Regions from separate parts of the Vescimonas coprocola genome, predicted to be linked through region 2. Evidence: riboswitches for the same ligand, from Rfam matches in the RefSeq annotation. Region 2 holds a riboswitch; the other holds the start of a gene.

Region 1 (4,423 bases), 690 kb from region 2:
GGGGAACCTCCGTCCCAGCCGCTGCTCCACCGCCCCGATGACCCGGCAGAACAGGTCGAACTGCTCCCGTGTATAGGCGTCGCTCTCTGTATCCGCCTCATCGGACACAGCGAAATGGGTGAAGATACCCTCCGCCTCCAGTCCCGGCAGGGTGCAGGCAGCACAGATGCCCGCCACCCCTGTCTCAAAGTGATCGCCTCCGCACAGGAAGCCCAGCCGGGACATCCCGGTGTCCACCTTGATGTGGATCTTCAGCGTGCCGCCGCAGCGCACCGCCTCGGCGCTGTACTCCAGTGCCTTGGCTTCGCAGGTCACCGCCTGCGTGATGTGGTAGCGCAGCAGCTCCTCCACCCGCTCCGGCGGTGTGTGGCCCAGAATCAGGATGGGCATGGTGATGCCCCCGGCCCGCAGCTCCATGGCCTCGTCCAGACTGGACACCGCCAGATAGTCCGCCCCCAGCTCCTCCAGCACTCGGGACACCTGCACCGACCCGTGGCCGTAAGCATCCGCTTTCACCACGCCCACGAACCTTGTCCCCGTCCGCCGCCGCAGTGTTTGATAATTATGCGCCAGCGCATCCAGATCGATCTCCGCCCAGGTGCGCCTCAGTGTGGATTCCATGTTCGTTCCTCCTCTGCCCCGCAGGGCCAGATATCTTGCCTCTCATGATACTACATCCCGCCGGAAAAGTCTATGGGCGGAACACCGAAAAGCGGGGACGGTCTCCCGTCTCCGCCGCCGTTACTTCCTCCGGCAGGCCGCTGCCACCAGTCCGCCCAGCGTCACCAGCGCCAGTACGTTGGGCAGCACCATCAGCTGGTTGAATAGATCCGCCAGCTCCCATACCAAGTCGTTGGACAGGCACGAGCCCAGAAAGATGAACCCGATGGCCAGCACCGAATACACCCCCACGGCCTTCTCCCCCAGCAGCCACGATACGTTGAGCCGCCCGAAGAAGTTCCAGCTGAGGATGGTGGAAAAGGCGAAGAACAGCAGGCACACCGCCACGAACATACTGCCTGCCCGGCTGCCCAGCACCGTGCCGAAGGCCAGCTGCGCCATGTTGGCCTTGCTGACGCCCTCCGCTGTCCCGGCGGAGAGGATGCCGTTTCCGGCATATAAAGTGGAGATCACCACCAGCGCCGTCATGGTCAGCACCACGAAGGTATCGATGAACACACCCGTCATGGCCACCACGCCCTGTTCGTGGGGATGCTTCACCTTGGCCATGGCGTGGGCATGAGGTGTGGAGCCCATGCCCGCCTCATTGGAGAACAGCCCCCGCTTGACCCCCTGACTGACGGCCATTTTCAGGGCATAGCCCAAGCTGCCGCCGATGATGGCGTTGGGGACGAAGGCGTAGCGGAAGATCATCCCCACCGCCTCCGGCAGGTACCGGACCCGGCACACCAGCACCACAAGTCCCCCCAGCAGGTACAGCGCCGCCATGACCGGCACCAGCTTCTCCGTGACCCCGGCAATGCGCTGGATGCCTCCCAGAAACACCACCACCGCCAGCACCGCCACCGCGATGCCCACCGCCCACGACGGCACACCGAAGGCGGCAGCGCAGGTCTCCCCGATGGAATTGGACTGCACCATGCACCCCATGAAGCCCAGCGCCAGAATCAGCGCCACGGCGAAAAAGCCCGCTAAAAACGTACCGAATCTCCCCGGAAAGGCCCGCTTGATGTAGTATACCGGCCCGCCGCTGACGCTGCCGTCCTCGGCCACCCGGCGGGTCTCCTGCGCCAGCACCGCCTCGGCGTAGATGGTGGCCATGCCGAAAAAGGCGATGATCCACATCCAGAAGATGGCCCCCGGCCCGCCCAGCAGGATGGCACCGCAGGCGCCAATGATGTTGCCGGTACCCACCTGAGCGGCGATGGCGGTGGTCAGGGCCTGAAAGGAGGACAGGCCCCCCTTCTGCCTGCCGCCCTGCATATTGAACTCCCCGAACACCGCCCGCATCCCCTCACCGAAGCACCGTACCTGCACAAATCGGGTGCGGACGGAGAAATACAGACCCGTACCGATGAGCAGGAACACCAGAATATAATCCGACAGATAAAAGTTGATGCGCTGTACCACCTGCAATACCGCTTCCATAATGTGTCTCCTCCCTGCCCCTCTGCGAAAAAAGGAGCCGCCGGCCTGTGCCAGCGACTCCGGAGAAACCACCGCTCGCCGCCCTGCGGGCGGCCCGGTCGCTCTGTCCTTTTGCCTGAGAGATTCGGCCCGCGGGCCTTGCACCTTCGGCACTCACTGTCGTGAGTTTCTCCAGAGTCCCCTCCCCGGCCAGTTTCCTTGGATTCTGTCCGTTTCTTGGGGGCATATGTTTTTGTTGGAGGTACTATACCACAGATGGCCGGCGGATACAAGCCCTATCTGCAAAAATTTTTCCCGTCATCACTTCAGTCGCTGCCACCGGCCCTCCCGCAGGGTCCCTGCCGTTACGGGACAGTCCAGCACCGCTGCCAGCCGCCGGGCCAGCGGCCACTCCTCCGCCCGGTCCACCTGATTCAGAAACACCCGGTCGTGGAGGCCCTCCAGACGCACCACACGGGCCGCCAGCTCCGGCGTTACCTCCTGATCCTCCGTGGCGCCCGCCAGCCGGGCATACAGCTCCGGCCGATGGGCCATGCGACTGATGGGCTTGCCGAAGCCGTCAGCCCCCATCACCAGGACCGTTGCCTGCCGTTCCTCCGGCAGCACCGGCTCCCAGTCGGTATGGGCCTTGAAGGGCCGCCCCGCCGAGCCGTCCGCCTCCACCAGCACGAAATCCGCCATGGTCTCCCAGTTATCTATGGCCGGGGCCGTCAGCTTCCCCTGTTCCGTAGGCGTCCCGGTACAAGCGATGCCCCGGCGGCGCAGCTCCTCCCGCAGCGTCCCCTCCTCCGTGCAGACCCTCAGGTGCGCCGGGGGCCATATCTTGGTGGTGGTACACACCAGCACCGTCCCCTGCTGCCGCAGCTCCGACGCCAGATGATACATCAGCGTGGTCTTGCCGCCGCCGCCGATAAGCGCCGTCAGTCCCGGCCCGATCTCCAGCAGTTCCCGCAGTTCCATCCCGTGATCCGCCCCTTTCGTATCCGTTTTTCCCAATATACCACACTTTCCTGAAAAAAACGAGGCCCCTTCTGTGAAAATCCTCCCGCTTCCCCGGCGTTTTTCCGCAGGATCACTATATTTTGTGCTTTCTTTTCTCTGTAATATCCCTTATCTTGTGTCGATTGTGAAGTATTGACAAATTTCTCTCTGGATTTTTGGTGCTGGTTTTCGTCTATATTTTGGCTCTCCCCCTTGCATCACCACCATATATAGTGTATGATATCAGTGTTCGCATTCATAGCCGCCCTGTGGCGACTTTTCATACGGCAAGGAGGAGAAAGAATGAAAATCATCAAGCGCAACGGCTCCGAGGTGGCCTTTGACATCACCAAGATCATTGTGGCCATCACCAAGGCCAACGAGGACGTGGACGAGGCCGACCGCATGACCCCGGTGCAGATCCGCCGCATCGCTGAGTCCGTGGAGCTGCAATGTCAGAAAATGAACCGTGCCGCCACCGTGGAGGAAATTCAGGACATGGTGGAGCACCACATCATGGCCCATGGGGCCTTTGAGGTGGCCAAGCACTACATCACCTACCGCTACACCCGCTCTCTGGTGCGCCGCTCCAACACCACCGACGACAAGATTCTCTCCCTCATCGAGTGCAACAACGAGGAGGCCAAGCAGGAGAACTCCAATAAGAACCCGGTGGTGAACTCCACCCAGCGGGACTACATGGCCGGCGAGGTGAGCCGTGACATCACCAACCGCCTGCTGCTGCCCCGTGAGATCGTGGAGGCCCACGAGGAGGGCATCATCCACTTCCACGACACGGATTATTATGCCCAGCATATGCACAACTGCGATCTGGTGAATCTGGAGGATATGCTGCAAAACGGCACCGTCATCACCGGTACCCTCATCGAGCGGCCCCACAGCTTCGCCACCGCCTGCAACATCGCCACCCAGATCGTGGCCCAGGTGGCCAGCAACCAGTATGGCGGCCAGTCCATCAGCCTGACCCATCTGGCCCCCTTCGTGGAGGTCAGCCGCCAGAAGATCCGCAAGATCGTTCAGGCGGAGATGGACTCCATCGGCTTTGACCCCGGTGAGGAGAAGATCCACGAGCTGGTGGAGACCCGCCTGCGGGAGGAGATCCGCCGTGGCGTACAGACCATCCAGTATCAGGTGGTGACGCTGCTGACCACTAACGGACAGGCCCCCTTCATCACCGTGTTCATGTACCTCAACGAGGCCCACGACGAGCGGGAGAAGAAGGATCTTGCCATGATCGTGGAGGAGATGCTCCTCCAGCGGTATCAGGGCGTCAAGAATGAGCAGGGCGTGTGGGTCACTCCCGCCTTCCCCA
Region 2 (4,423 bases):
CGTCTGGAACTCCGGGCCGTCGAAGCAGTAGTGCATGGTGGTGTAGCGGCTGCGGAGACGGGAAACCTCCTGCCCTACGTCCTTTCCCCGCAGGATGCAGTCCGCCATCAGACCGGCCAGCTCCGTGAACTCCGTCTGGCCGAAGCCAAACCGGGTCATTTCGCTGACGCCCATCCGCAGAGCACCGGAGGCGGTGAAGCCCTCCTCGTCGGGGGTGGCCTGATAGTTGACGATGATGTTGTTCTCCTCCAGCCGCTCGGCTACCTCCGGGCCGGTGCCGTAGCCCACGTCCACCAGCACCTGATGGGTTTCGGTGTAGCCGATGGCGGGATCGCCCAGCACGTGGAGACCCGCCTCATGGAGGGCCTTGGCAAAGTACTTGGCGTTGTCAATGACGGCCTTCTGATAGCTGTCCTTGAAATAGTTCATCTCATAGGCCGCCATCAGCAGGCCCAGCTGGGTCCCCAGATGGTGGTTGGAGACGCTGCCGGGGAAGGCACGGGACTGGATGGTCTCCCACAGCCCCCACTTCAGATCCTCCCGGCGATAGTTGACGCCGATGACGCCCCGCTGGGGGCCGAAGAAGGTCTTGTGGGTGGAGCCGGTGACGATCTCAGCGCCCTCCTCAAAGGGCTTCTGGAAGTGGTCACCCACCAGACCCAGCACATGGGCCATGTCGTACATGATGGTGGTGGGGATATTCTGCTCCGTGACGAAGCGGCGGATCTCCGCCACCGGCTCCCGGCGCAGCACCATGCTCTTGCCGAAGATGATAAGCTCCGGACGGTAGCGGTCGATGACCTTCTTGGTCTCCTCCACGTCGATGCGGAACAGATCGTCCCGGCACACGGGGAAGTTCACCACGGCGGTGCGCTCGGTCACCGGATCCACGGCGATGTAGTCCTTCAGAGCGCCCATGGGCTGGGCCGACAGGTGGCCGCCCCGGATGATGTGGTTGTTCAGCACATAGCCCAGCCGCTGGGGGGTGTGCTTGCGGTCCAGACGGTTCTTCCAGTCCATCAGGGCGGAGAAGGTAGCCATATTGCTCATCTGCCCGCTGATGACACGGGTCTCCACCTGGGTGCAGCCCAGATACTGGCGCATCTGCTCCGCCAGCAGCTGCTCCACGGTGTCGATGAACTTGGTGCCCTGATAGTAGAATACATCCTTATCATAGAAGGAGATGATCTTCTTGTGCTCAGCGTACCGGCAGGAGGGATCGCTGGCCGCCAGCAGCTGCACCGCCCGGCTGGGGGTGTTCTCCGAAGGGATGAGGTTGATGCACTGGCGCTGGCGCCACTGGTGGTTATCCTGCGCCAGATGCAGCAGCTCCAGCGCCTTGGCGGCCCGGTCGGCGGGCTGAGACACCTCGTCCTCCGGCCGCCGGTACAACAAAGGGCGGGCATAGGGCGGAGCCCCCACGCTCATGTGACGGGCGGGGATCACGGCCTTCAGCCGGCGGCCCCGGATGTCCACCTCCACCACGTCGTCCGTCAGAACGTCGCTGTCTACATAGCACAGGCCGATGGCCCGCTTGGCGGTCTCCTGGGTGATGACCGTCTCCAGTCCCTCGCCCTCAGCAACGTAGTAGGGGACCATGGTGCCGCTGGTGACCCAGCCCACCTGCTTCTCTCCCCGGTATACCGCCATTCCGGCCCGCATGACGCCCCGGTCCAGCAGGGCGATGGGCAGAATACGGCGGGGCAGGGCGGTGCAGTCGGAGAAATCCCGGTTCATGATGCGCCGGAAGGCGTCAAACTGCTGCTCCAGTGCCTTGCGGCCGATGAACTCCCCCTTCTGAGGCGCAAAGCTCACGGCGAACTTGGCCAGCGGCACGGCGAAAATGGGTATCCTCTGCCCGTCGGGATCCACGCCCATCTCATGGCCGTACAGGGGGAAGCCCGCCTCCATGCGGAGGGTGTCCCGTGCGCCCAGACCGGCGGGCCGGGCGCCCAGCTCCACCAGCCGGTTCCACAGCCACGCAGCGTCCTCGCTGCGGCAGTAGACCTCGTAGCCCAGAGGCTCGCCGGTGTAGCCGGTCTTGGCCACCTTCACCTCATGACCCTCGAAGGTCAGAGTGTTCAGGGCGTTCTTCATCGGCTCCGTCACCTGTACCCCGCCGGAGAGGGTGGTCAGCAGATCCTTGGACTTGGGGCCTTGCACGGCGATGGAGGCCCACCGGGAGGTGATGTCCGTGATGGTGCAGTCGTAGTCCTTCACCACGGAGCGCAGATGCATCAGATCCTTCTCCGTGTTGGCGGCGTTCACCACCAGCAGGAATCGCTCCTCCTCGAAGCGATAGAGGTACGCATCGTCCACGGCTCCGCCGTCCTCGTCCGGCAGGATGCAGTACTGGGCCATGTTCAGATCCAGACCCGCCACGTTGCTGGACAGGACGTGCTGCAAAAATGCCAGCCGCTCCGGCCCCTCGATCAGCAGCCGCCCCATGTGGGACACATCGAACAGGCTGCAGAAGTGCCGGGTGTACAGATGCTCCGCCACGATTCCCGTGGGATACTGGACGGGCATTTCCCATCCGCCGAAATCCACCATGGAGGCACCGGCCGCCACATGGGTCTCGTACAGCTGGGTGCGTTTGAGTTCGCTCATGTTCCTTCCTCCTTATCATGTTTGTTCCGTTGTTTGTTCCGCTTGTTTTGCTCCGTTTGCTTCGTTTGTCCAGTCGCTGGACACATTCCGGACGCATCGCGGACAGGTCTTGGCGGTGCCTTGGACACGTTCCGGAAAGGTTTTGGACGCACAAAAAGGCGCAAAACCGCTTTCGGCAGTTTTGCGCCTCCGTTTTTGTACCTGAGAGATTCCCCGCCGGAGCGGGTTGCACCTTCGGCGTGCGGACAGGCCGCACTCTTCGGAGTATCGTCGTGGTCCGACCCTTTTGCCTGAGAGCTTCTGCATTCCCCTTCGGCGCCGCCGCAGCGGTCTCTCCCGGACCAGTCATCCGAACTCTGTTTGCTTGTCACCCATAGGCTACCATTTTGCGGCGGTGGTTGTCAAGAAAATTATGCCGCCCGGCGGGGTAAAAGCATGGGGGAATTTTTGAAAGAGACATATATGCCGCATGAACGCAAAGAACATATGAAATTAACTAGAATTTTGCACAAATCGGCAAAACCCTGTTGCAAAAAGGCGGGAAACGTGGTAGTATCTCTCATGGACCTGACAATTAGCAAGACGAAATGTCGAAGGGCAAAGGCTCTCCGGCCGCTGAGATTTGCCGAAAAACCACCATTGGTTGTGGCAAGGGCGAGCCAGAGAGTCTATATGTGCCATATGAGTTTTGGAAGGAAGCAGGAGGTGTTACAGGTGCGGCAACCCATTCGAAGCAGCACGGTGAAGCGGCTGATCGTTGTGCTGGCGATCCTGTTGGCGCTGAGCCTTGCGGCGCTGTGTGCCGTGCGGTATTACGGGCGGCAGGCAGGCCGGGCGGCAGAGGCCCCCGGCAACGGCATCCAGACGGCGGCGCAGCCCGCCGGCGCACCCGTTCCCACAGCGGCCCGGACCGGCAAGGTCACCATCCGGCTGTATGACCGCAGCCCGGAGTATAACCGGGAGTTCTCCGTGACCAATATGTTCCCCGGCGATGCCGAGACCCAGAACGACTGCGTGCAGGTAGATCACAAGGGCGACGTCACCGTCCACTTCCGGGCGGAGGTGCGCCCCGGCTATGAGAAGCTGGCGGAGGTGCTGAAGCTGCGGGTGTCCGTGGGCGGTAGTGTGGTGTATGACGGCCTGATGGCCGAGATGCCCGCCGCAGTGGATACCCCGCTGCCGGCCGGCAGCGATACGCTGGACTATCAGCTGACGGCGTATCTGGATACCAGCGTCGGCAATCCCTATATGTATCAGCAGCTGGTAGCGGACTTTTACTGGTGGGTGGCGGATAGCGAGGAGTTGGCTCCCCCTACCGGCGACACCATGCAGCCCCTGCTCTGGGGAGCGGCGGTGCTGGTGTCCGGTGCGGCACTGACGGTGCTGCTGCGTCGCCGCAGGGAGGTGTCCCATGACTGAGCGTAAGACCCGCAGCCGTCTAACCGGCGGCATCGTTGCGGTGATCGTGCTGGCGGTGTGTCTGGTGGTCACCACCGTGGCACTGGCCTATTCCATGATTTCCGTCCGGGACAACACCTTTGCCACCGGCGGCGTCCGTATCAACCTCAACGATGGCGAGCCGGTGATCCGGCCCGACGAGTTCTTGTTTGAGCCGGGCATGACGGTGAAGAAGGACTTCTTCATCGAAAACGACAGCACCGGCACGGTGTACTACCGGCTGTACTTCGCCGGTGTCTCCGGTGATCTGGCGGACGTGCTGGAGGTCACGGTGAAGGACGGGGACAAGACCCTCTACTCCGGGACCCCCACTCAGTTGGAGAACACACAGGCGGTGGACGATTTGCTGGCGGTG

What was found. A riboswitch is a leader RNA that binds a small molecule or an ion and turns the genes downstream of it on or off. The one in region 2 is predicted to bind glycine.
Region 1: it holds a riboswitch for glycine, as region 2 does, so the genes downstream of both, KJS28_RS02930 (alanine/glycine:cation symporter family protein) here and gcvT (glycine cleavage system aminomethyltransferase GcvT) in region 2, are expected to answer to the same signal.

Annotation. Positions count from the first base shown of each region.
Region 1 covers NZ_AP023418.1:584,965-589,387, reverse strand. Annotated here, with positions in the region: gene alr (alanine racemase) at 1-621, opposite strand, end outside; gene KJS28_RS02930 (alanine/glycine:cation symporter family protein) at 742-2,109, opposite strand; glycine riboswitch at 2,203-2,294, opposite strand; gene yqeC (selenium cofactor biosynthesis protein YqeC) at 2,410-3,069, opposite strand; gene nrdD (anaerobic ribonucleoside-triphosphate reductase) at 3,394-4,423, shown strand, end outside.
Region 2 covers NZ_AP023418.1:2,444,673-2,449,095, forward strand. Annotated here, with positions in the region: gene gcvT (glycine cleavage system aminomethyltransferase GcvT) at 1-2,610, opposite strand, end outside; glycine riboswitch at 2,879-2,959, opposite strand; gene KJS28_RS11880 (hypothetical protein) at 3,325-4,029, shown strand; gene KJS28_RS11885 (hypothetical protein) at 4,022-4,423, shown strand, end outside.